DNA from 3 places in the Streptomyces incarnatus genome. Region 3 is predicted to be linked to each of the others. Evidence: riboswitches for the same ligand, from Rfam matches in the RefSeq annotation. Region 3 holds a riboswitch; each other region holds the start of a gene.
What was found. Region 3 has a riboswitch for cobalamin ahead of nicT (Nickel transporter NicT). Riboswitches for the same ligand answer to the same signal wherever they lie in the genome.
Positions count from the first base shown of each region.

Region 1: it holds a riboswitch for cobalamin, as region 3 does, so the genes downstream of both, ABB07_RS13155 (ribonucleoside-diphosphate reductase subunit alpha) here and nicT (Nickel transporter NicT) in region 3, are expected to answer to the same signal.
Region 2: it holds a riboswitch for cobalamin, as region 3 does, so the genes downstream of both, ABB07_RS29725 (cobalamin biosynthesis protein) here and nicT (Nickel transporter NicT) in region 3, are expected to answer to the same signal.

Region 1 covers NZ_CP011497.1:2,982,447-2,990,021, forward strand. The annotation lists gene nagB (glucosamine-6-phosphate deaminase) at 1-298, shown strand, start outside; gene ABB07_RS13135 (GntR family transcriptional regulator) at 464-1,228, shown strand; gene ABB07_RS13140 (DUF3311 domain-containing protein) at 1,387-1,668, shown strand; gene mctP (monocarboxylate uptake permease MctP) at 1,665-3,293, shown strand; gene ABB07_RS13150 (GNAT family N-acetyltransferase) at 3,369-3,923, shown strand; cobalamin riboswitch at 3,928-4,052, shown strand; gene ABB07_RS13155 (ribonucleoside-diphosphate reductase subunit alpha) at 4,182-6,572, shown strand; gene ABB07_RS13160 (ribonucleotide-diphosphate reductase subunit beta) at 6,683-7,575, shown strand, end outside.
Region 2 covers NZ_CP011497.1:6,574,011-6,581,585, reverse strand. The annotation lists gene ABB07_RS29750 (alpha/beta hydrolase) at 1-764, opposite strand, end outside; gene ABB07_RS29745 (class II aldolase/adducin family protein) at 1,045-1,707, opposite strand; gene ABB07_RS29740 (lysozyme) at 1,897-2,652, shown strand; gene ABB07_RS29735 (inorganic phosphate transporter) at 2,796-4,046, shown strand; gene ABB07_RS29730 (hypothetical protein) at 4,081-4,308, shown strand; cobalamin riboswitch at 4,451-4,594, shown strand; gene ABB07_RS29725 (cobalamin biosynthesis protein) at 4,783-5,754, shown strand; gene ABB07_RS29720 (cobyric acid synthase) at 5,751-7,259, shown strand; gene cobN (cobaltochelatase subunit CobN) at 7,256-7,575, shown strand, end outside.
Region 3 covers NZ_CP011497.1:4,191,111-4,198,685, forward strand. The annotation lists gene ctaD (aa3-type cytochrome oxidase subunit I) at 1-195, shown strand, start outside; gene ABB07_RS18745 (cytochrome C oxidase subunit I) at 192-536, shown strand; gene ABB07_RS18750 (DUF6445 family protein) at 544-1,254, opposite strand; gene ABB07_RS18755 (DUF4142 domain-containing protein) at 1,473-2,195, shown strand; gene ABB07_RS18760 (glycoside hydrolase family 13 protein) at 2,192-3,856, opposite strand; gene ABB07_RS18765 (ArsR/SmtB family transcription factor) at 3,973-4,329, opposite strand; cobalamin riboswitch at 4,408-4,596, shown strand; gene nicT (Nickel transporter NicT) at 4,625-5,674, shown strand; gene ABB07_RS18775 (nucleoside hydrolase) at 5,714-6,679, opposite strand; gene thrS (threonine--tRNA ligase) at 6,720-7,575, opposite strand, start outside.

The DNA of each region.
Region 1 (7,575 bases), 1.2 Mb from region 3:
CGACAACGCCCGCTTCTTCGACGGCGACATCGAGCAGGTCCCGCACCACGTCATCACCCAGGGCATCGGCACCATCCTGGAGGCCCGCCACCTGGTGCTGCTGGCGACCGGCGAGGGCAAGGCGGACGCGGTCGCCGCGACCGTCGAGGGACCGGTCGCCGCCGTCTGCCCGGCCTCGGCGCTCCAGCTGCACCCGCACGCCACGGTGGTCGTCGACGAGCCGGCCGCGGCCAAGCTGAAGCTGGCCGACTACTTCCGGCACACCTACGCGGGCAAGCCGGACTGGCAGGGGATCTGACGCCCAGCCCGCCATCATGGACTAGACCAACCTCGGTCACCACTGTATATAGAGGAGATCACGGAGCGTGCGGGTGGAGTCCTGACAGAAGAACCCGTGCCACGATGTGAGCCGTGGCCGATGTCAGTCGGTCGCTTTCGGCATCCGGAGCCGGGAAGGCAGAGCATGACCACCGACGTCAGCAGTGCGGAGAACGAGGCCGGGACGACCGTGCGTACGGCGCGCGTGCCCAAGTACTACCGCCTGAAGAAGCACCTGCTCGACATGACGGAGACCCAGGCGCCGGGCACGCCGGTCCCGCCCGAGCGCACGCTGGCGGCCGAGTTCGACACCTCCCGCACCACCGTCCGCCAGGCCCTTCAGGAACTGGTGGTCGAGGGCCGGCTGGAGCGCATCCAGGGCAAGGGCACCTTCGTGGCCAAGCCCAAGGTCTCCCAGGCGCTCCAGCTCACCTCCTACACCGAGGACATGCGCGCCCAGGGCCTGGAGCCGACCTCGCAGCTGCTGGACGTCGGCTACATCACCGCCGACGACCGGCTCGCCGGGCTGCTCGACATCGCCGCCGGCGGACGCGTGCTGCGCATCGAGCGGCTGCGCATGGCCAACGGCGAGCCGATGGCCATCGAGACCACCCACCTGAGCGCCAAGCGCTTCCCGGCGCTGCGCCGCTCCCTGGTGAAGTACACGTCCCTCTACACCGCCCTCGCCGAGGTCTACGACGTCCACCTCGCCGAGGCCGAGGAGACCATCGAGACCTCGCTGGCCACCCCGCGCGAGGCGGGCCTGCTCGGCACCGACGTCGGCCTGCCGATGCTCATGCTCTCCCGGCACTCCCTGGACCGCGAGGGCAAGCCCGTGGAGTGGGTGCGGTCGGTGTACCGGGGCGACCGGTACAAGTTCGTGGCGCGGCTCAAGCGCCCGGCGGAGTAAGGCGGCTGGGTCCCGCGGGCCTCCGCCGGGGCCTTCACCAGGGCCTTCACTGAATCGATATACCGATATACGGACGACGTCTTCCACTTCCCTGACACCGTCACCTAGATTGCCTGCGCATTACACAGGTGATCAGCGAGGGGACGGAGAGCCGTGGCATGTCCGATACGTCTGAAGTGAGACCCCCGGTCGTCACACCGGTCCGGGTGATCATCGCCCTGTGTCTGGTCGCGCCCTTCGTGGCGATGCTCTGGGTCGGCTCCTACGCGAAGACGGGCCCCGCCTTCATCGGGATCCCGTTCTTCTACTGGTACCAGATGCTCTGGGTGCTGATCTCCACCGCGCTCACGATGACCGCGTACCAGCTGTGGCAGCGCGACCAGCGCGCCCACGCCTCCCAGGCTTCCCCCGCTTCAGAGACGGGCGGTGAGGCGGAGTGAAGAACGGCGTCAACGGCGTCGCGCTCGGCGTCTTCATCTTCTTCTTCCTGGCCGTCACGGTCATGGGCTTCCTCGCCGCCCGCTGGCGCAGGGCCGAGAACGAGCACTCCCTGGACGAATGGGGCCTGGGCGGACGGTCGTTCGGCACCTGGATCACCTGGTTCCTGCTCGGCGGCGACCTGTACACGGCGTACACCTTCGTCGCCGTACCGGCGGCGATCTACGCGGCGGGCGCGTCCGGCTTCTTCGCGGTGCCGTACACGATCCTGGTCTACCCGCTGATCTTCACCTTCCTGCCGCGCCTGTGGTCGGTCAGCCACCGCCACGGCTACGTCACCACGTCCGACTTCGTCCGGGGCCGCTTCGGCTCCAGGGGCCTGTCGCTGGCGGTGGCGCTGACCGGCATCCTGGCGACGATGCCGTACATCGCGCTCCAGCTCGTCGGCATCCAGGCGGTGCTGGACGTGATGGGCGTCGGCGGGGACAGCAGCACCAACTGGTTCGTACGGGACCTGCCGCTGCTGATCGCCTTCGGTGTGCTCGCGGCGTACACCTACTCGTCCGGTCTGCGCGCCCCCGCCCTGATCGCCTTCGTCAAGGACGCGCTGATCTACATCGTCATCGCGGTGGCGATCATCTACATCCCGATCAAGCTGGGCGGCTTCGACGACGTCTTCGCCAAGGCGGCCCACGCCTTCAGCCAGGTCAACCCGGCCACGGGCAAGCCGCGCGGTGCGCTCGTGCCCCCGGAGGCGGGCCAGTGGACGTACGCCACCCTGGCCCTCGGCTCCGCCCTCGCGCTCTTCATGTACCCGCACTCGATCACCGCGACCCTGTCCTCCAAGAGCCGTGAGGTGATCCGCCGCAACACCACGATCCTGCCGCTGTACTCCCTGATGCTGGGCCTGCTCGCCCTGCTGGGCTTCATGGCGATCGCGGCCGGAGTGAAGGTCAAGAACGGCCAGCTGGCCATCCCGCAGCTCTTCGAGGACATGTTCCCGAGCTGGTTCGCGGGCGTGGCCTTCGCGGCGATCGGCATCGGTGCGCTGGTCCCGGCGGCGATCATGTCGATCGCGGCGGCGAACCTCTTCACCCGCAACATCTACAAGGACTTCATCAAGCCGGACGCGACGCCGAAGCAGGAGGCCCAGGTCTCCAAGGTCGTCTCGCTGCTGGTGAAGGTCGGCGCCCTGGTCTTCGTCCTCACCATGGACAAGACGGTCGCCATCAACTTCCAGCTGCTGGGCGGCATCTGGATCCTGCAGACCTTCCCAGCCCTGGTCGGCGGCCTGTTCACCCGCTGGTTCCACCGCTGGGCGCTGCTCGCCGGCTGGGCGGTCGGCATGGCGTACGGCACGGTCGCCGCGTACGGCGTCGCCTCCCCGACCCAGAAGCACTTCGGCGGCTCGGCGAAGGAGATCCCCGGCATCGGCGAGATCGGCTACATCGGCCTCACGGCGTTCGTCCTCAACGTCGTGGTCACCGTGGTCCTCACCTTCGCCCTGAAGGCCCTGAAGGCCCCGGAGGGCACCGACGAGACCAAGCCGGAGGACTACACGGCGGACGCGGGAGACCCCGGGGTGCAGGTGGAACTGCCGCCGGCCACCGCGGGCGCCAGTCACTGAACGACTGTCGTACGACGGGCCGCCGGAGGAAAAACCGGCGGCCCGTTGTCGTACCCCTCCGGCACACTCGGTGCCATGGACTTCGTGATCCGGAAGGTGACCCCGGGCGACTACGAAAGCCTCGGCGAGGTCACCGCCCAGGCCTACCTCCAGGACGGTCTCCTCGACTTCGGGGAGAGCGACGCGTACCTCGGTGAACTGAGGGACGTGGCCAAGCGCGCCGCCGACGCGGACGTACTCGTGGCCACGCAGAACGACACCCTCCTCGGCGGGGTCACCTTCGTTCCGTCCCCCGGACCCATGGCCGACATCGCACGCCCCGGAGAGGCCGAGATACGGATGCTCGCCGTGGCCCACGCGGCGCGTGGCCGGGGCGTCGGCGAGGCTCTCGTGCGGGCCTGCGTCGACCGCGCGCGGGCCACCGAGGGCTGCCGGGCCGTCGTCCTGTCCACCCAGCGCACCATGCACGCCGCCCACCGCATCTACGAACGGCTGGGTTTCGTTCGCACGCCCGAGCGGGACTGGAATCCGCTGCCGGGGCAGCTCGACATCACTCTGCTCACCTACGAGTTGACGCTCCGACACCGCCACGACACAACATCTGGGGGTGTCACGACAGCCCGGCACTAGATGTATGCTCGTGCTCGCTGTCGCCGCAGGGGAATCCGGTGCGAATCCGGAACTGTCCCGCAACGGTGTACTCGCGTGCGTTCGCACGCCCGTGTCAGTCCGAGGACCTGCCGGCAGCGCGCGCCCGGCCGTCCGGTCCGGGTGCCTTCCGACGTCCGGGCCTCGCGGAATGGGCCGGTGGACTCGGGCGCCGTCTGCGCTCGTGGCTGCCCCCTGCCCGCCCGCGAGGCCCCCGTGCCGAGCGAGGGAGAGCCCCACGTGACCATCGCGCCAGCAGACCCGGCTTCAGCCGGCGGCATGTCAGCCGGCGGCCTGGAGACCGACGGTCCCGGCACCGCGCTGCTGCGGACCCTGACCGAGCTGACCGCCGACCTGCCCGACGCCGACCCCGGCCGGGTCGCCGCCGCCGCGCTGCGCGGCCGGTCGGCGAAGGCCGACGAGTCGGAGCTGCGCGAGCTGGCCACGGAGGCCGCCGCCGGGCTCATCTCGGAGGACCCCGCCTACTCCCGGCTCGCCGCCCGGCTGCTGACCATCTCCATCCGCGCCGAGGCCGCCTCGCAGGGCGTGACGTCCTTCACCGGGTCCGTGGCCGTGGGACACCGCGAGGGGCTCATCGCCGACCGGACCGCCGAGTTCGCGCGGCTGCACGCCGAGCGGCTCGACGCGCTGGTCGACCGGCAGGCGGACGACCGCTTCGGCTACTTCGGCCTGCGGACGCTCTACAGCCGCTACCTGCTGCGGCACCCGATCACCCGCAAGGTCATCGAGACGCCCCAGCACTTCATGCTGCGGGTGGCGAGCGGGCTCGCCGAGGACGACACCGTCCGGTCCGTGGACGAAGTGGCCGCGCTCTACGGGCTCATGAGCCGGCTCGACTACCTCCCGTCCTCCCCCACGCTCTTCAACTCCGGCACCCGGCACCCGCAGATGTCGTCCTGCTACCTCCTCGACTCCCCGCTGGACGAGCTGGACTCCATCTACGACCGCTACCACCAGGTGGCCCGGCTCTCCAAGCACGCCGGCGGCATCGGCCTTTCGTACTCCCGGATCCGCAGCCGCGGTTCGCTGATCCGCGGGACCAACGGGCACTCCAACGGCATCGTGCCGTTCCTGAAGACCCTGGACGCCTCGGTGGCCGCCGTGAACCAGGGCGGCCGGCGCAAGGGTGCCGCCGCCGTCTACCTGGAGACCTGGCACTCCGACATCGAGGAGTTCCTGGAGCTGCGGGACAACACCGGTGAGGACGCCCGCCGTACGCACAACCTGAACCTCGCGCACTGGGTACCGGACGAGTTCATGCGCCGGGTCAATGCCGACGAGCAGTGGTCGCTGTTCTCCCCGGCGGACGTGCCCGAGCTGGTGGACCTGTGGGGCGAGGAGTTCGACGCCGCCTACCGCAAGGCCGAGCAGGCGGGCCTCGCGAAGAAGACCATCCCGGCCCGGGAGCTGTACGGCCGGATGATGCGCACCCTCGCGCAGACCGGCAACGGCTGGATGACCTTCAAGGACGCGGCCAACCGCACCGCCAACCAGACGGCCCTGCCGGGGCACGTGGTCCACTCCTCCAACCTCTGCACGGAGATCCTGGAGGTCACCGACGACGGGGAGACGGCGGTCTGCAACCTGGGCTCCGTGAACCTCGGTGCCTTCGTCGACACGGCGACCGGGGACATCGACTGGGAGCGGCTGGACGAGACCGTCCGCACCGCCGTGACCTTCCTCGACCGCGTGGTCGACATCAACTTCTACCCGACCGAGCAGGCGGGACGGTCCAACGCCAAGTGGCGGCCCGTCGGCCTCGGCGCGATGGGCCTGCAGGACGTCTTCTTCAAGCTGCGCCTGCCCTTCGACTCCCCGGAGGCCAAGGCCCTGTCCACGCGGATCGCCGAGCGGATCATGCTCGCCGCGTACGAGGCCTCCGCCGACCTCGCCGAGCGCAGCGGCCCGCTGCCGGCGTGGGAGAAGACCCGTACGGCCCGGGGTGTGCTGCACCCCGACCACTACGGCGTCGAGCTGACCTGGCCCGAGCGGTGGGAGGCGCTGCGCAGCCGTATCGCCGAGGTCGGCATGCGCAACTCCCTGCTGCTGGCCATCGCGCCCACCGCCACCATCGCCTCGATCGCGGGCGTGTACGAGTGCATCGAGCCGCAGGTGTCGAACCTGTTCAAGCGCGAGACGCTGTCCGGTGAGTTCCTGCAGGTCAACTCGTACCTGGTGAACGACCTTAAGGAACTGGGCGTCTGGGACGCCCGCACCCGGGAGGCGCTGCGCGACTCGAACGGCTCGGTGCAGGGCTTCGCCTGGATCCCCGAGGACGTGCGCGCCCTGTACCGCACGGCGTGGGAGATCCCGCAGCGCGGGCTGATCGACATGGCGGCGGCCCGTACCCCGTTCCTGGACCAGTCCCAGTCCCTGAACCTCTTCATGGAGACGCCGACCATCGGCAAGCTCTCCTCGATGTACGCGTACGCCTGGAAGTCGGGCCTGAAGACGACGTACTACCTGCGCTCCCGCCCGGCGACCCGGATCGCCCGCGCGGCCCAGGGCCAGGCGCAGACCAAGACCCCCATCCCCGTGCAGCAGGCCGCCGACCCCGACGCCGTCGCCTGCTCCCTTGAGAACCCCGAGTCCTGCGAGGCCTGCCAGTAATGCCCACCCGTCGCCCGACCACCACCCCTGATGGACGGCGCTCCGCGCCGACTGCGCCAACCCGCAATGCCAACCTCCTCGACCCGGGCTTCGAGCTGACCCTGCGTCCCATGCGCTACCCGGACTTCTACGAGCGCTACCGGGACGCGATCAAGAACACCTGGACCGTGGAGGAGGTCGACCTCCACTCGGACGTCGCCGACCTCGCGAAGCTGACGCCCGAGGAGCAGCACCTCATCGGCCGCCTGGTCGCCTTCTTCGCGACCGGTGACTCGATCGTGGCCAACAACCTGGTGCTGACGCTCTACAAGCACATCAACTCCCCCGAGGCGCGGCTGTACCTGAGCCGTCAGCTCTTCGAGGAGGCCGTGCACGTCCAGTTCTATCTGACGCTGCTGGACACCTACCTCCCCGACCCGGACGACCGGGCGGCGGCCTTCGCGGCCGTGGAGAACATCCCGTCCATCCGCGAGAAGGCGCAGTTCTGCTTCAAGTGGATCAACGAGGTGGAGAAGCTGGAGCGGCTGGAGACGAAGGCCGACCGCCGTCGCTTCCTGCTCAACCTCATCTGCTTCGCCGCGTGCATCGAGGGCCTGTTCTTCTACGGCGCCTTCGCGTACGTCTACTGGTTCCGCAGCCGGGGCCTGCTGCACGGTCTGGCGACCGGCACCAACTGGGTGTTCCGCGACGAGACGATGCACATGAGCTTCGCCTTCGACGTGGTCGACACGGTCCGCAAGGAGGAGCCGGAGCTGTTCGACGACGAGCTGGGGCAGCAGGTCACCGACATGCTGCGGGAGGCCGTCGAGGCGGAGCTGCAGTTCGCGCGGGACCTGTGCGGCGACGGCCTGCCGGGCATGAACACCGAGTCGATGCGGCAGTACCTGGAGTGCGTCGCCGACCAGCGCCTCACCCGCCTCGGGTTCGCCCCGGTGTACGGCTCGGAGAACCCGTTCTCCTTCATGGAGCTGCAGGGCGTCCAGGAGCTGACGAACTTCTTCGA
Region 2 (7,575 bases), 2.4 Mb from region 3:
GCGACGCGCTCGCGCACCGCGGAGTGCTCGGCGGCGCGCAGGGCCATGGTGGCGCCGGTGGACCAGCCGAGCAGGACGACCCGGCGGGCGCCGTAGCGCACGGCGTAGCGGATCGCCGCGTCCAGGTCGCGCCACTCGGTCTCGCCGAGGTGGTTCAGGCCGTCCGGGGGGCGCGGGGCACCGAGGTCGCCGCGGTAGGCGAGCGCGAGGACCGGCACCCGGCGGGCGTGCAGGGGGGCCATGAGGTTCATGGCCTGTTCCCGGGTGGTGCCGAGGCCGTGCACGGCGATGACCCAGGTGTCCCGGGCCCCGGGCACGAACCAGGCGGGCAGCTCGCCGAGTTCGCCGGGCACGTCGATGTCGGCGTGGTCGAGACCGAGGGCGGTGCCGGGGTTGCCGACGTACAGGTTCGGCGTGAGCCACACCGCGTCGCCGGGGTCGAGGGTGCCGTGGGTGACGCCTTCCAGGCGGCGTACGACGGTGTCGGCCGTGTGCCGGGCCGCGTCCAGGACAGGGCCGACGACCGCGTGGGAGCCGTCGCCGGACAGGCCGTAGGTGCCGGGGCGCAGCGAGGCCAGGTCGCGGGTGAGGGCGATCTGCCCGGGGGCGGTGCCGTGCACGGTGAGGCGGGGTTCGGTGGGCAGGGGACGGCCCGCGGGCGCCTTCAGCGCGGCGTCGCTGGCGATGCGGCCGGCGGCGACGGAAGCCACTGCCAGGCCGGCGGCTATGGCCGTGGTGAGGGCGGTCGCTTTGACGGTGCGCACGGCTCCAGTGTCGTGGGGGCCGTCGTCACCGGCCAGCCGGAGGACGGGACCAGGTGAGAAGCGTCGGGTGCGGGTGGGTTCGGCACCGCCGGAAAGGTGCGTGGTGGCCGAGCGCCGTCGCGGCGGACCGGAACGACCGGCGTCAGCGGCGAGCGGAGCCGCCGGAACCGATCGGCCAGGAGCCGGCGCGGAAACCGGAACCGATCGGCGAGGAGCCGGCGCGGAAAGGCGGGCGAGGCGGTCGAGAAAGTGTCGGAGCGAAGGACTGTGCGGCACGTGGTCACCTCCGTTGGCCGTACCCCTTCAAACGTTCCCCCACCTCCGCCAGTTGTGCCTCCGTCAGCAGGGACGGGGTCAGGCCCGGTACCGAGGACGCCGTCAGCCACAGGCGGCACATCCACTCCAGCTGGGCGGTGCGGTCGTAGGCCTGGTCGAGGCCGGTGCCGTAGGTGAGCGTGCCGTGGTTCTGCAGGAGGCAGCCGGAGCGGCCGGCCAGGGCGCGGAGCATGTGCTCGGCGAGCTCGTCGGTGCCGTACGTGGCGTAGGGGGCGACGCGCACGGGGCCGCCGAGGGCGGCGGCCATGTAGTGGACCAGCGGCAGCTCGGGCACGAGCGTGGAGACCGCCGTCGCGTGCACGGCGTGGGTGTGGACGACCGCGCGCGCGTCGGTGGCGCGGTAGACGGCGAGGTGCATGGGCAGCTCACTGGTCGGCACCAGCGTGCCGAGCACCTGGCGTCCGGTCAGGTCGACGCCGGTGATGTCGTCCGGGCCGAGCCGGTCGTACGGCACGCCGGACGGGGTGACGAGCACCAGGTCGCCGACGCGGGCCGAGACGTTCCCCGAGGTGCCGACCACCAGCCCGTCCGCTACGGTCCGCCGTGCCGTCCCGACCAGCTCCGCCCAGATCCGGTCCCGTTCCGCGTCCCGCCGCTGTTCAGCCATGCCGCGATCCTGCCAGCCGCGCCCGGGGGACGGGGGTGGGCGATCGCTGACGGCCGGAAGCATGCGCCCCCGAATGGGCGAAAGACGGGGTGAATCGCCGCAAAAAGCCGCCGTTCCGGTGATCACCGAGCCTTCAATGGTCACTCTTGCCCGCCGGGCGATCCCTCGTCCGCCGACCCGGGGAGACACATGGCCAGCGAACGCACCCCCCTCCGTCACCGTGCCGGTGTCCTCGCAGCGGCCACCGCGGTGCTCGCCCTCGTGGGCACCGCGGCAGTGGCCGCCGCACCTGAGGCACTCGCCTCGGGCCTGCCCCGGGGGCACGACGTCTCGTCCCACCAGAAGCGCGTCGACTGGGCGGCCGCCCGGTCCAGGGGCGCACGGTTCGTCTACGTCAAGGCGACCGAGTCCACGGACTACCGCAACCCCTACTTCTCCCAGCAGTACAACGGTGCGCGCAAGGCGGGCCTGTACCGGGGCGCGTACCACTTCGCCCGGCCGGACCGGTCCTCCGGCGCCCGGCAGGCCGCGTACTTCGTGCGGCACGGCGGGGGCTGGCGGGCCGACGGCCGGACGCTGCCGCCCGCGCTCGACATCGAATACAACCCGTACAACAAGAAGCACAAGTGCTACGGGCTGGGCTGGAAGCGGATGGTCCGCTGGATCCGGTCCTTCAGCAACGAGGTCAAGCGGGAGACCGGCCGCCGCCCGGTCATCTACACGACGACCCAGTGGTGGCGGATCTGCACCGGCAACAGCCGCGCGTTCGCCAAGAGCCACGCCCTGTGGATCGCCCGGCACGGCACCTCGCGGCCGGGCAAGCTCCCAGGTGGGTGGCGGTACTGGACGTTCTGGCAGTTCGGCAGCAGGGGCCGGCTGCCGGGTGACCAGAATCTCTTCAACGGCTCCTCGAGCCGGCTGCGGACCTTCGCGCGGGGCTGGTAGCCAAGGGGCGCCTGGGCCGCCGGGGCCAAGCGGAACGCCGACACCCCTCTATCGACACCCTGACGCCCGTCCCAGTTCATCTTCCGTTCACCCAGGTTGCCTACGGTCGTCGCACCAATGACCTCGAACGATTGCCTGGGTAAATGGAAAGCTTCTCGCTGATCCTCGCGATAGTGGTGGTAACCGCTCTCGCGTTCGATTTCACGAACGGTTTCCACGACACCGCCAACGCGATGGCCACCACCATCTCCACAGGCGCGCTGAAGCCCAAGATCGCGGTGGCCATGTCCGCCGCGCTCAACCTGCTGGGCGCCTTCCTCTCCGTGGAGGTCGCCAACACGATCTCCAAGGGTCTCGTCGACGAGACCGGCATCCGTCCCGAGGTCATCTTCGCCGCCCTCGTCGGCGCGATCCTCTGGAACCTGCTGACCTGGCTGGTGGGCCTCCCCTCGAGTTCCTCGCACGCCCTGATGGGCGGCCTGATCGGCGCCACCGTCGCCTCCGCCGGCTTCGGCGCGGTGCACGGTGACGTCCTGGTCACCAAGGTGCTGCTCCCGGCGGTCGCCGCGCCGATCGTGGCCGGTCTCGCCTCGATGCTGGCCACCCGGTTCTCCTACGGCATCGGCGGCAAGGCGGAGGGCGAGGCCACCCGCAAGTGCTACCGCGCCGGCCAGATCGCCTCCGCCGGCCTGGTCTCCCTCGCCCACGGCACCAACGACGCCCAGAAGACCATGGGCATCATCACCCTCGCGCTGATCGCGGGCGGCGCCATCGCCCCGGGCTCCAACCCTCCCACCTGGGTCATCCTCTCCGCCGGCCTGGCCATCGCGCTCGGCACCTACATCGGCGGCTGGCGGATCATCCGCACCATGGGCAAGGGCCTGACCGACCTGGAGCCGCGCCAGGGCTTCGCCGCCCAGACCAGCGCCGCCACCGCCATCCTGGCCTCCTCCCACCTCGGCTTCTCCCTCTCCACCACGCACGTCGTCTCCGGCTCGGTGATGGGCGCGGGCCTCGGCCGCAAGGGCGGGGTGGTCCGCTGGTCCACCGCGACCCGCATGGCGATCGCCTGGGTGCTCACCCTCCCGGCCGCCGCGCTGGTCGGCGCGGGCGCCGAGTCCGTCACGGGCCTCGGTGACTGGGGCACCGGGCTGGTCGCCGTCTTCCTGGTCGCCGCGAGCGCCGCGATCTGGAAGATCTCCCGCCGCGAGGTCGTCGACCACACCAACGTGGTGGCCGAGACCGAGGAGCCGGCCGGTGTGGTGACCGCCGCCATCGCCGCGGTGACCCCGCCCCCGGCGGGCACGATCAGCGAGAACCTGACGGCCACGATCCCCTCCCCGGCCGCCACCGAGCCCGCGCCCGAGGCCGCCCCGCCGGCCGCGACCGTCTGACCCCGGCCACACCGGTACCCAAGGAAGCAACCCCATGAAGATCGACTGGTCGGCCCTCGGCTCCGTCTTCGGCACCAGCCTCGTGTTCACCGTGGGCCTGGTGGCCCTGTTCACCCTCGGCATCAACGGTCTGGCGCGGCGCGAGAAGGCCGCGGCGCAGGGCGGCTCCGCCCCCCTCGCGGTCACCGGCGCGTACGCCTGCTTCGCCGCGTGCGCGGCGGCGGTGGCGTACGGCATCTTCCTCATCGTCTCCAAGTCCTGACCCAGCCACACGAATCGGGCATGCCGAAGGCTCCTCTCCGTCCTGGACGGAGAGGAGCCTTCGGCATGCCCGGAGGTCACGGGCGTCCCGCGATGTGGGGATCGGCACACTCTCCCCTCGCAGGTCAACGGCAAGTTGACGGCCGTTCCGGGCGCGTGGTGGACTGCCCAGGCCATGTACGGCGGCAAGGAGAGGAAGCCGGTGCGAATCCGGCGCGGTCCCGCCACTGTCACCGGGGAAGAACATCCCGGGAGCCAGGAACTCTCACCGCCGAATCTCGTCGAACCAGGGCGCGGACACCCTGAGTGAGGACATCGATCGCCATGCCCGGCTGCAGCAGGACAAGGACCGCCACCAAGCGCTCCGCGGGGAGTGCCACAACAAGCCGTCGGTCGTCCGCAGGCCCGTCGTGGCTGGTCGCGCAGTTCCCCGCGCCCCTTCGGGGCGCAGCTGCCACCCACGTCGGCTGAGCCGATGGGTGCCGATCGCATTCACGCGTACGGCGCCGCCGCCGGCCTTCTCGGTGACCTGCTCCTCGGCGATCCGCGCCGCGGGCATCCGGTCGCCGCGTTCGGGCGGGCGGCCGCTGCCGTGGACCGCGCGTTGTGGCACGATCACCGCGGCTGGGGCGCCGTGCACACCGCCGTGTGCGCCGGTGGCGCCGTCGCACTCGGCACGCTGGCCACACGCGCCGTGCGCCCTTCCGCCGCCGCCTCCATCGCGCTGACCGCCGCCGCCACCTGGGCGGTGGTGGGTGGTACGTCGCTCGCCCGGGAGGCCCGCGCCATCGGGCGCGCCCTGGAGTCCGGGGACGTCGACGCGGCCCGCGCCCGGCTGCCGCATCTGTGCGGCCGGGACCCGCAGGCGCTGGACGCCGACGGGATCGCCCGGGCCGTCGTCGAGTCGGTCGCCGAGAACACCTCGGACGCCGTCGTGGGCGCCCTGGTGTGGGGGGCCGTGGCCGGGGTGCCGGGGCTGCTGGGGTTCCGGGCCGTCAACACCCTGGACGCGATGGTCGGTCACAGGTCCCCCCGCTACCGCCGCTACGGCTGGGCCTCGGCCCGGCTGGACGACCTGGCCGGCTGGCCGGGGGCCCGGCTGACCGCCGTACTCGCGGCCGTGGCCGGACCCGAACCGCTCGGTGCCCTGCGCGCCTGGAAGGCGGACGCCCACCGGCACCCGAGCCCCAACGCCGGGCCCGTGGAGGCCTCCTTCGCGGGCGCGCTCGGTGTGCGGCTCGGCGGCACGCTCTCCTACGCCGGCCGCGTCGAGCACCGGCCCGTACTCAACGGGGACACCGGCCGGGCCGTTCGGGTCACCGACATCGACCGGGCCGTACGGCTCTCCCGCCGCGTCGGCCTGCTCGCGCTCGGCACCACGGTCGCCGCCCGCCTCCTCGTCAGCGGCGTCAAGAGCCTCAGGAGCCCGAAGGGACGTGGGAAGTGAACGGGGGACTCCTCGTCGCCGGCACCACCTCCGACGCCGGCAAGAGCGTCGTGACGGCCGGGATCTGCCGGTGGCTGGTGCGTCAGGGCGTGAAGGTCGCGCCGTTCAAGGCGCAGAACATGTCGCTCAACTCCTTCGTGACCCGCGAGGGCGCCGAGATCGGGCGGGCGCAGGCGATGCAGGCCCAGGCGTGCCGGATCGAGCCGACCGCGCTGATGAACCCGGTGCTGCTCAAGCCGGGCGGCGAACAGAGCAGCCAGGTGGTGCTGCTGGGCAAGCCGGTGGGCGAGCTGAGCGCGCGCGGGTACCACGGCGGGCGGCAGCAGAAGCTCCTCGGCACGGTGCTGGACTGCCTGGCCGAGTTGCGGGGCACGTATGACGCGGTGATCTGTGAGGGCGCGGGCTCCCCGGCGGAGATCAATCTGCGCCGGACCGACATCGTGAACATGGGCATCGCGCGGAACGCGCGGCTGCCCGTGCTGGTGGTGGGCGACATCGACCGCGGGGGCGTCTTCGCCTCCTTCTTCGGGACCGTGGCGCTGCTGTCGCCGGAGGACCAGGAGCTGGTCGCCGGGTTCCTCGTGAACAAGTTCCGGGGCGATGTCTCCCTGCTGGAGCCCGGGTTGGACATGCTCCAGGGCCTGACCGGGCGGCGGACGTACGGCGTGCTCCCGTTCCGGCACGGACTCGGCATCGACGAGGAGGACGGGCTGCGGGTCTCCCTGCGCGGAACCGTCCGGGAGTCCACCGTGGCTCCCCCCGTCGGCGTGGACGTACTGCGCGTCGCCGTGTGCGCGATCCCGTTGATGTCCAACTTCACCGATGTCGACGCGCTCGCCGCCGAACCGGGGGTCGTGGTGCGGTTCGTGGACCGGCCGGAGGAGCTGGCGGACGCGGACCTGGTCGTCGTCCCGGGCACCCGCGGCACCGTGCGGGCGCTGGAGTGGCTGCGCGAGCGCGGGCTCGCGGACGCCCTCGTGCGGCGGGCCGCCGAAGGGCGCCCGGTCCTCGGCGTCTGCGGCGGCTTCCAGATCCTCGGCGAGCACATCGAGGACGAGGTCGAGTCGCGGGCCGGCGCGGTCGACGGGCTCGGCGTGCTGCCCGTGCGGGTGCGGTTCGCCCGCGAGAAGACCCTGACCCGGCCGTCCGGCGAGGCCCTCGGCGAACGCGTCGAGGGGTACGAGATCCACCACGGGGTCGCCGAAGTGGCCGGTGGGGAAGCCTTCCTGGACGGCTGCCGGGTCGGCCAGACCTGGGGCACCCACTGGCACGGTTCCCTGGAGTCGGACGGCTTCCGGCGGGCCTTCCTGCGCGAGGTGGCCGCCGCCGCGGGCCGCCGCTTCGTGCCCGCGCCGGACACCTCCTTCGCCGCGCTGCGCGAGGAGCAGCTCGACCGGCTCGGCGACCTGATCGAACAGCACGCGGACACGGACGCGCTGTGGCGGCTCATCGAGTCGGGCGCGCCGCAAGGACTGCCTTTCATCCCACCGGGAGCGCCTGCATGAGCACAGTGTTGTTGTTGTCCACCGCCGACACGGATCTGCTGGCGGCCCGGGCCTCCGGCGCGGACTACCGGATCGGCAACCCGACGCGGGTGGACGTCGAGCAGGAGCTGCCGGGGCTGCTGGCGGGCGCGGACCTCGCCGTCGTACGGCTGCTGGGCGGCAAGCGCGCCTGGGAGAGCGGGCTCGCGGCGCTGAGGGCGGCCCGGATCCCGACCGTGCTGCTGGGCGGCGAGGCCGTGCCGGACGCGGAGCTGATGGCCGAGTCGAGCGTGCCGGCCGGTGTGGTGGCGGAGGCGCTCAGGTACCTGGTCGAGGG
Region 3 (7,575 bases):
GTCGGCGTCGACGACCCTTGGGGCTACGGCCGTTCGCTCGAGTGGGCGACCTCCTGCCCGCCCCCGCGGCACAACTTCGTCACCCTCCCCCGGATCCGTTCGGAATCCCCGGCGTTCGACCTGCACCACCCCGACATCGCGATGCAGGAGCACGAGCACGCGATCCCGGCGCGGCCCGACCGGGGACAGGGGTGAGCGGTCCGCCGAGGCAGGGGGCCGACGACGCGCTCGCCAACGAGGTCGAGGGATACCTGCTCTGGCAGGCCCGCATCGCCGAGGCCGAGCAGCGCGCCCACGAGTTCACCGGGCCCCTGGAGTGGCTGACGACCGCCCAGCGCGAGGAGATCGAGCACCGGTACGTCACCGACGCCCTGGCCCGCTCCCGCGCCGACCTGGAACGCATCGCGGCCCGCTGCACGTCCCTGCGCGCCGAGTACGAACACCGCTACCAGGAACTGAAGCGCCGCTGCGTGGCCGTGACCCTCGCGGTGTGCGCGAGCTGCACGGCCGTGGCGACGCTGCTGCTGCTCCTGTGACCCCGGCTCACGCCATCCAGAAGAAGACCGCCGTCATCCGCTTGTCCTCCAGCGTGGTGCCGCAGTAGTCCGTCGCGCTGTGCACGAGGTTGGCGTTGTAGAGGAGGAGGCGGTTGTACTTGTGGGGGACGCGGACGTCCTCCTCGAAGTGGTTCGCCGGGACGAACCGCGTGCCGAGGGCCTCGACGAGGTTGTTGTGCGGGGCGTGCACGATGTTGCCGCCGAGCCGGCCGCCGGGCAGTGACTGGCGGTAGAAGGCCGTGCCGCAGTTCTTGGGGACACCGGGATTGAGGTACAGCACGGCGGCGTACCGGCACAGCGCCCGTGAGTCCGTGTGCGGGCGGGGCTCGCTCTCGCCCTCGCCGACCACCTGCACGCAGTTGTGGTTCAGCGTCCCGCCGCCGGGAGCCTGTTGCACCCACAGCTCCTTCGCCCCCGTGGCCTTCTTCACCAGGCCCTCGATCACGGCGAGTTCGGCGGGTTCCAGGCCGGGCATGGCACGCAGGCCGGGCCAGGTCTCGGAGGTGTACGGGTAGCCCTGCACCCAGTCGTCCTTGGCCAGGCACCGCTCCCGTACGGCGTCCACGTCGGGCAGGACGTCGTCGAACACCCAGTAGTCGCGGCCCTTGGTGGGCTTGCGGTAGGGCAGGACGGGAAGGGCGGCGGCAGCCGGGGGGCGACCGGCCGGCATGCGGGGCGACGGTGGCTGTGGGGGCATGCGGCGAATCTATGCCAACGGTTCGTCTCGCCTCTCCCGGGGAATGGTCAACTCTTCTTTACCTGCCGCACCGATACGAACGGCGCCCGCATCCGTACTGCTGTGCGTCCGAACCGCCCCGAGCCGTCATCGGGGGCGGGATCCACGACCGGGCAGGAGGCACGGTGCGCTTTTCGCGGAACGCGACGGGAACCCTCTTCGTGGGCGGTGCGATGGCCATGACCCTCGTCGCACTCGCCTACCCGAGCATGCTCGGCGTGACCAAGGTGACCACCGCGCAGGACCGCGTCATCGCCAACACGCAGTGGGGGCCGCTGACCGAGCAGGACCGCGACTTCGTGGTGAAGGTGCGGGCCGCCGGACTGTGGGAGTACCCGGTGGGGCAGATGGGGCTGCAGAAGGGCACCACACCGGGGGTCATCACGGCCAGCAAGCACCTGGTCGACGGGCACGCGGCGCTGGACACCACCTGCCGCAAGATCGCGCCGATGCTGAACATCACGCTGCCCAACCTGGCCAGCCCCCAGCAGCAGGGCTTCGTCAGCCAGTTGAAGGCGGACAGCGGGAGGAAGTTCGACAGCGACTTCGCCAACATCCTGCGGATGACGCACGGCGCGATCTTCAACACCATCTCGAAGATCCGGTCCACCACCAAGAACTCGCTGGTGCGCGCCCTCGCCGACCAGGCCAACAACACCGTGCTGGACCACATGACGGTGATGGAGAAGACCGGCCTGGTCGACTTCGACCAGACCCTCTTCCAGCAGACCACCCCGCCCAAGCTGCCCGCCTCCGACCTGACCCCGCCACCCCCGGCCGCAGGTCAGCCGGAGGTGGTGCTCACCCCGCCGCCGAACCCCACGTCGACACCCGTCGACCTCAGCGGCCTGACCGGCGGCAACGCCTCGGCGGCGCCGAGCCCCGGGCCGACGACGGGTTAGGCCCTGGGGGCCAGCCACACGGTCGTGTCCGGCGGGAGGGCCGTACCGCCGAGGGGGCGGCTGCCCAGCAGCACCGCCCCCGGCGGCAGCGGTACCGGCCGCTCGCCGAGGTTGGTCACGCAGCGCCAGGCCGGCGAGCGGGTGAAGTCCAGCACGCCGGCCGGGGCGTCCGGGGTCCAGGTCAGCGCCTCGCCCTCCAGCAGCTTGCGGCGCAGCCGCAGGGCGGTGCGGTACAGCTCCAGGGTCGAGCCCTCGGCCTCCGTCTGCGCCTCGACGGCGTACGCCGCGAAGGACGACGGCTGCGGCAGCCAGGCGGCGCCCGGCCCGAAGCCGTACGACGGCCCGGTCGTCGTCCACGGCAGCGGCACCCGGCAGCCGTCGCGGCCCTTGCGGACATGGCCGGTCTGCTCCCAGATCGGGTCCTGGAGCACCTCGGCGGGCAGGTCGGCGACCTCGGGGAGGCCGAGTTCCTCGCCCTGGTACAGGTACGACGAGCCGGGCAGCGCGAGCATCAGGAGGGTCGCGGCCCGGGCCCGGCGCAGGCCGGCGGCTACGTCGACGGCGGGCGCGGTGCCGCCGGACAGCAGCCAGGAGGCCGGATCGGTGCCGGGCGGGAGCATCAGGCGCGAGGCGTGGCGTACGACGTCGTGGTTGGACAGCACCCAGGTGGCGGTGGCGCCGGCGGCGTGGGCGGTGGCCAGCTCGTCGGTGATGACCCGGCGGAGTTCCGCGGCGTCCCAACGGGCTTCGAGGTATTCGAAGTTGAAGGCCTGGCCGAGTTCGTCGAGGCGGGCGTACAGTGCGCGGCGCGGTCCGGGGACCCAGGCCTCGGCGACGGCGGTGCGCGGCGGGCGGTAGGCGTCGAAGACCTTGCGCCAGTCCCGGTAGATCTCGTGGACCTCGTCGCGGTCCCAGTAGGGGTGGCTGCCCGGCGGGACGAGCGGCAGGGCCTCCTCGCCGGTGGCGCCGAGGTTCCCGGTGTCCCGCAGGGGCTCGGCGAGGTCCTTGGCGAGGCCGTGGGCGACGTCGACCCGGAAGCCGTCGACACCCCGGTCGGACCAGAAGCGCAGGGTGGTGCGGAAGTCGGCGCGGACGTCCTCGTTGTCCCAGTTGAGGTCGGGCTGTTCGGGGGCGAAGAGGTGCAGGTACCACTCGCCGTCCGGGGTCCGCTGCCAGGCGCTGCCGCCGAAGACGGACTGCCAGTCGGTGGGCGGGAGTTCGCCGTGCGCGCCCCGGCCGGGGCGGAAGACGTACCGCTCGCGGGCCGGGGAGCCGGGGCCGGAGCGCAGGGCCTCCTGGAACCAGGGGTGCCGGTGCGAGGTGTGGTTCGGGACGATGTCGACGACGACCTTCAGACCGAGCCGGTGGGCCTCGCCGACCAGGGCGTCGAAGTCGTCCAGGGTGCCGAGGCGGGGGTCGACGTCCCGGTGGTCGGCGACGTCGTAGCCGCCGTCGGCCAGTTCGGAAGGGTAGAAGGGGCTCAGCCACAGGGCGTCGACGCCGAGGCCGGCGAGGTGGTCCAGGCGCAGGGTGATGCCGCGCAGATCGCCGAGCCCGTCGCCGTCGGCGTCGGCGAAGCTGCGGGGATAGACCTGGTAGATGACGGCCTGGCGCCACCAGTCGGGGCTCTTGGGGGAGAGGTCCGGGAAGCGGTCTGCCATACGGGATCCCTTCGGAAAGGACACGACGGTACAGGGAATCTGTCCACATTGCCCGGAAAAGGAACCTTCGGCCCGGCACGGAGCACCTGCCCCGCGCCCTCGCCCCGGTGGCGCGCCTAGCCCGGCGTACCGCAGTGCTCCAGCAGCCCCGCCACCTCGCCGTCCACCACCTGGTACCTGACGACCCGGCCCTCCTTCTCGCCCGCGACGACACCGGCCGCTCGCAGCAGCCGCAGGGCCTGGGAGACGGCGGGGTCGTTCATGCCCGTGGCGATGGCGAGGTCGGAGACGGCGAGCGGACCGGTGTGGTGGAGGGCGAGCAGGAGGGACAGCCGGTTGGGGTCGGCCAGCAGGGAGAAGCGGTCGGCCCAGGTACGGACGTGGCCCGCGTCGCCGATGGCGGCGATCGCCTCGCACACCCGGTGACCGTCGATGGTGCGGCGGTCGGCTCGGTCGGCAGGCACGAGATGCATGGCCTCATCCTCGCAGCCCGGCATGTGATCTTGAATACCTGCTCGGTTGTGCAGCTATGCAGAAGAGCCCCCGCACCCCTACGGTGGTCGGGCCGTGGTGTTCGGGAAGTCGATGCAAGGTCGACGCGGCCCTCGCCACTGTGATCGGGGAGTTCCCGTCCCGTCCGGCACCCGCCGGGCCACTGGTCGGTCGTACGACTGGGAAGGCAGGGACGGCGAACGCACCACCCCGTAAGCCAGGAGACCGGCCACGGCAGCTCACGAAGTGATCCACGAGGTGCTGGAGCGTGAACCGATGGCCAATGCTGCCGATACCCCTGCCGTGACGGCTTCCTTCCGCTGGCGGCGCGAGGACACCGTCAAGACGATCGGGCTGGTGGCGGTGATCGCCGCCCTCCACGTCGTCGCCTTCGGGATCCTCTTCCTCCTCGTCGTCCCCGGCCACTACCAGGTCGGCTCCAAGGCCTTCGGCATCGGCCTGGGCATCACCGCCTACACGCTGGGCGTGCGGCACGCCTTCGACGCCGACCACATCGCCGCGATCGACAACACCACCCGCAAGCTGATGGCCGACGGCAAGCGGCCGGTGTCGGTGGGGTTCTGGTTCGCGCTCGGGCACTCCAGCGTGGTGATCGTGCTCGCCGTGATGATCGCGGCCGGCACGCAGCTCGCCGACAAGGTGACCAACGAGAACTCCGGCACCCACCAGGTCCTCGGCTTCCTGGGGACGACGATCGCCGGCGCGTTCCTGTATCTCATCGCCGCGCTCAACTTGGTGGCCCTCGTCGGCATCCTGCGCGTCTTCCGGGCGATGCGGGCGGGGACGTACGACGAGACCGAGCTGGAACGCCACCTGGACTCACGCGGGTTCATGAACCGCTTCCTCGGCCGCCTCACCCGGTCCATCAGCCGCCCCGGCCAGATGTACCCGGTCGGGTTCCTGTTCGGCCTCGGCTTCGAGACGGCCACCGAGGTCACCCTGATGGTGATGGCGGGCTCCGGTGCGGCGGCGGGCCTGCCCTGGTACGCCATCCTGTGCCTGCCGCTGCTGTTCACCGCGGGGATGTGCCTGTTCGACACGCTCGACGGCACGTTCATGAACTTCGCCTACCAGTGGGCCTTCTCGAACCCGGTGCGCAAGGTCTTCTACAACCTGACCATCACCGGGCTGTCCATCGTGGTCGCCTTCTTCATCGGCACCATGGAGCTGGTCGGCCTCGACCTCGGCAACATCGGTTACGTGATCGTCGCCCTGTTCGTGGTGGTGTGGGCGGCGGCGCTGGCGTACTGGCGCCTGGCCCGGGTGGAGGAGCGCTGGACGGCCCCCGCGTCCGGCGGCCGGTGACGGCACGTCACGTCGGCCCCGGGACCTGGTGCCCCGGGACTAGCGTTCGACCGTCTCCAGGTACAACTTGACGTAGCGGTCCACGGCGACCTCCAACGCCACGTCCACCATCGCCTGTTGGCGCCTGCCCTCGTGGATCTCGGACTCGCCGGGGCGGGGGCGGCGGTCGACGATCGTCTGGCCCCGGGTCGGGCCGGGGGCCAGGGACACCTCGACCGGGAGCAGGCGGGTGGTGATGCCCTGCGGGTCGGCGACCGCGCACACCGCGCCCGCGTCGCCCAGGCCGCCCGCCTCCTCCGCCTCGGGCTCCTCGCCCTGTGCGGTCGGCCGGTGGGCGAGGAGCTCTCCGGCCAGGCGGGTGCCGGGGTCGGCGCTGGTGCGCAGCCGGTGCACCTCCGGGGCGGGCACGACCACCTGCATGAAGACGTCGAGGCCGTACATGGTGAGGGGCACCCCGGAGGAGAGCAGGATCGCCGCCGCCTCCGGGTCGTGCCAGACGTTGAACTCGGCGACCGGAGTCGCGTTCCCGACGGCCACCGCGCCGCCCATGAAGACGACCCGCTCGATGTTGCGGGTCACCTCCGGGTGGGTGCGCAGCAGCAGGGCGATGTTGGTCAGGGGCGCGGTGGGGATCAGGGTGACCGGGCGGGGCGAGGCCAGGATCTCGCGCCGGAGCAGGGCCACGGCGTCCAGCTCGCAGGCGCGGCGCTTCGGCGCGGGCAGGCCCAGGTCGCCCATGCCGTCGGCGCCGTGCACGTGCTGCGCCGGGCGCGCCGGTTCGATCAGCGGGCGCTGCGCGCCCCGGCCCACCGGGATCTCCGGGGCGCCCGCCTGCTCCAGCACGGTCAGGGTGTTGCGGACCACGCCGTCGACGTCCGTGTTCCCGGCCACGCAGGTCACCGCGCGCAGGTCGAGACCCGGGTGGCGCACGGCCAGCAGCAGGGCGAGGGCGTCGTCGACCCCGGTGTCGCAGTCGATGATCACGGGGATGGGCTGACCGGTCACGGCGGGCTCCTTCCGTCAAGCCGACCTTAGATCAGGACGGTCACTCCCACAGTGCGGTGCCGCGTGCGGCCACCCGTGCGGAGATCCGCCGCAGCAGCTCGGGCACCGGCAGTTCCCCGGGCCTGCGGCCGTCCCGCAGCCGTACGGCGGCCAGGCCCGCCTCCGCCTCGCGGGCGCCGATCACCGCCTGGTACGGCACCAGGCGGGCGGCGCGGATCCGGGCGCCGAGGGTGCCCTCGGCGGGCCCCGCGAGTTCGGCGCGCAGTCCCAGCCCGGCCGCCTCGCGCACGATCTCGGCCGCCCGGCCCAGCTGCTCCTCGCCGACCGGCAGGACGGCCAGCTGCACCGGGGCAAGCCAGGCCGGGAAGGCGCCCGCGTGCGCCTCGATCAGATGGGCGACGGCCCGCTCGACGCTGCCGATGATGCTGCGGTGCACCATCACGGGCCGGTGTTTCGCGCCGTCGGCGCCGATGTAGTGCAGGTCGAAGCGGGCCGGCTGGTGGAAGTCGATCTGCACGGTGGACAGGGTGGACTCGCGGCCGGCCGGGTCGGCGATCTGCACGTCGATCTTCGGGCCGTAGAAGGCGGCCTCGCCCTCCGCCTCCTCGTACGCCACGCCGGACGCGTCCAGCACCTCCCGCAGCAGTTCGGTGGCCCGGCGCCACAGCTCCGGATCGGCGACGTACTTGCCGCCCTCGCCGGGCAGCGACAGCCGGTGCCGTACCGCCTCGATGCCGAGGTCGGCGTAGGCGCGGGCGATCAGCTCCAGCGCGGCGCGGGCCTCATCCACCGCCTGGTCCAGGGTGCAGAAGATATGGGCGTCGTTGAGCTGGATGGCGCGGACGCGGGTCAGGCCGCCGAGGACGCCGGAGAGTTCGGCGCGGTGCATGCCGCCC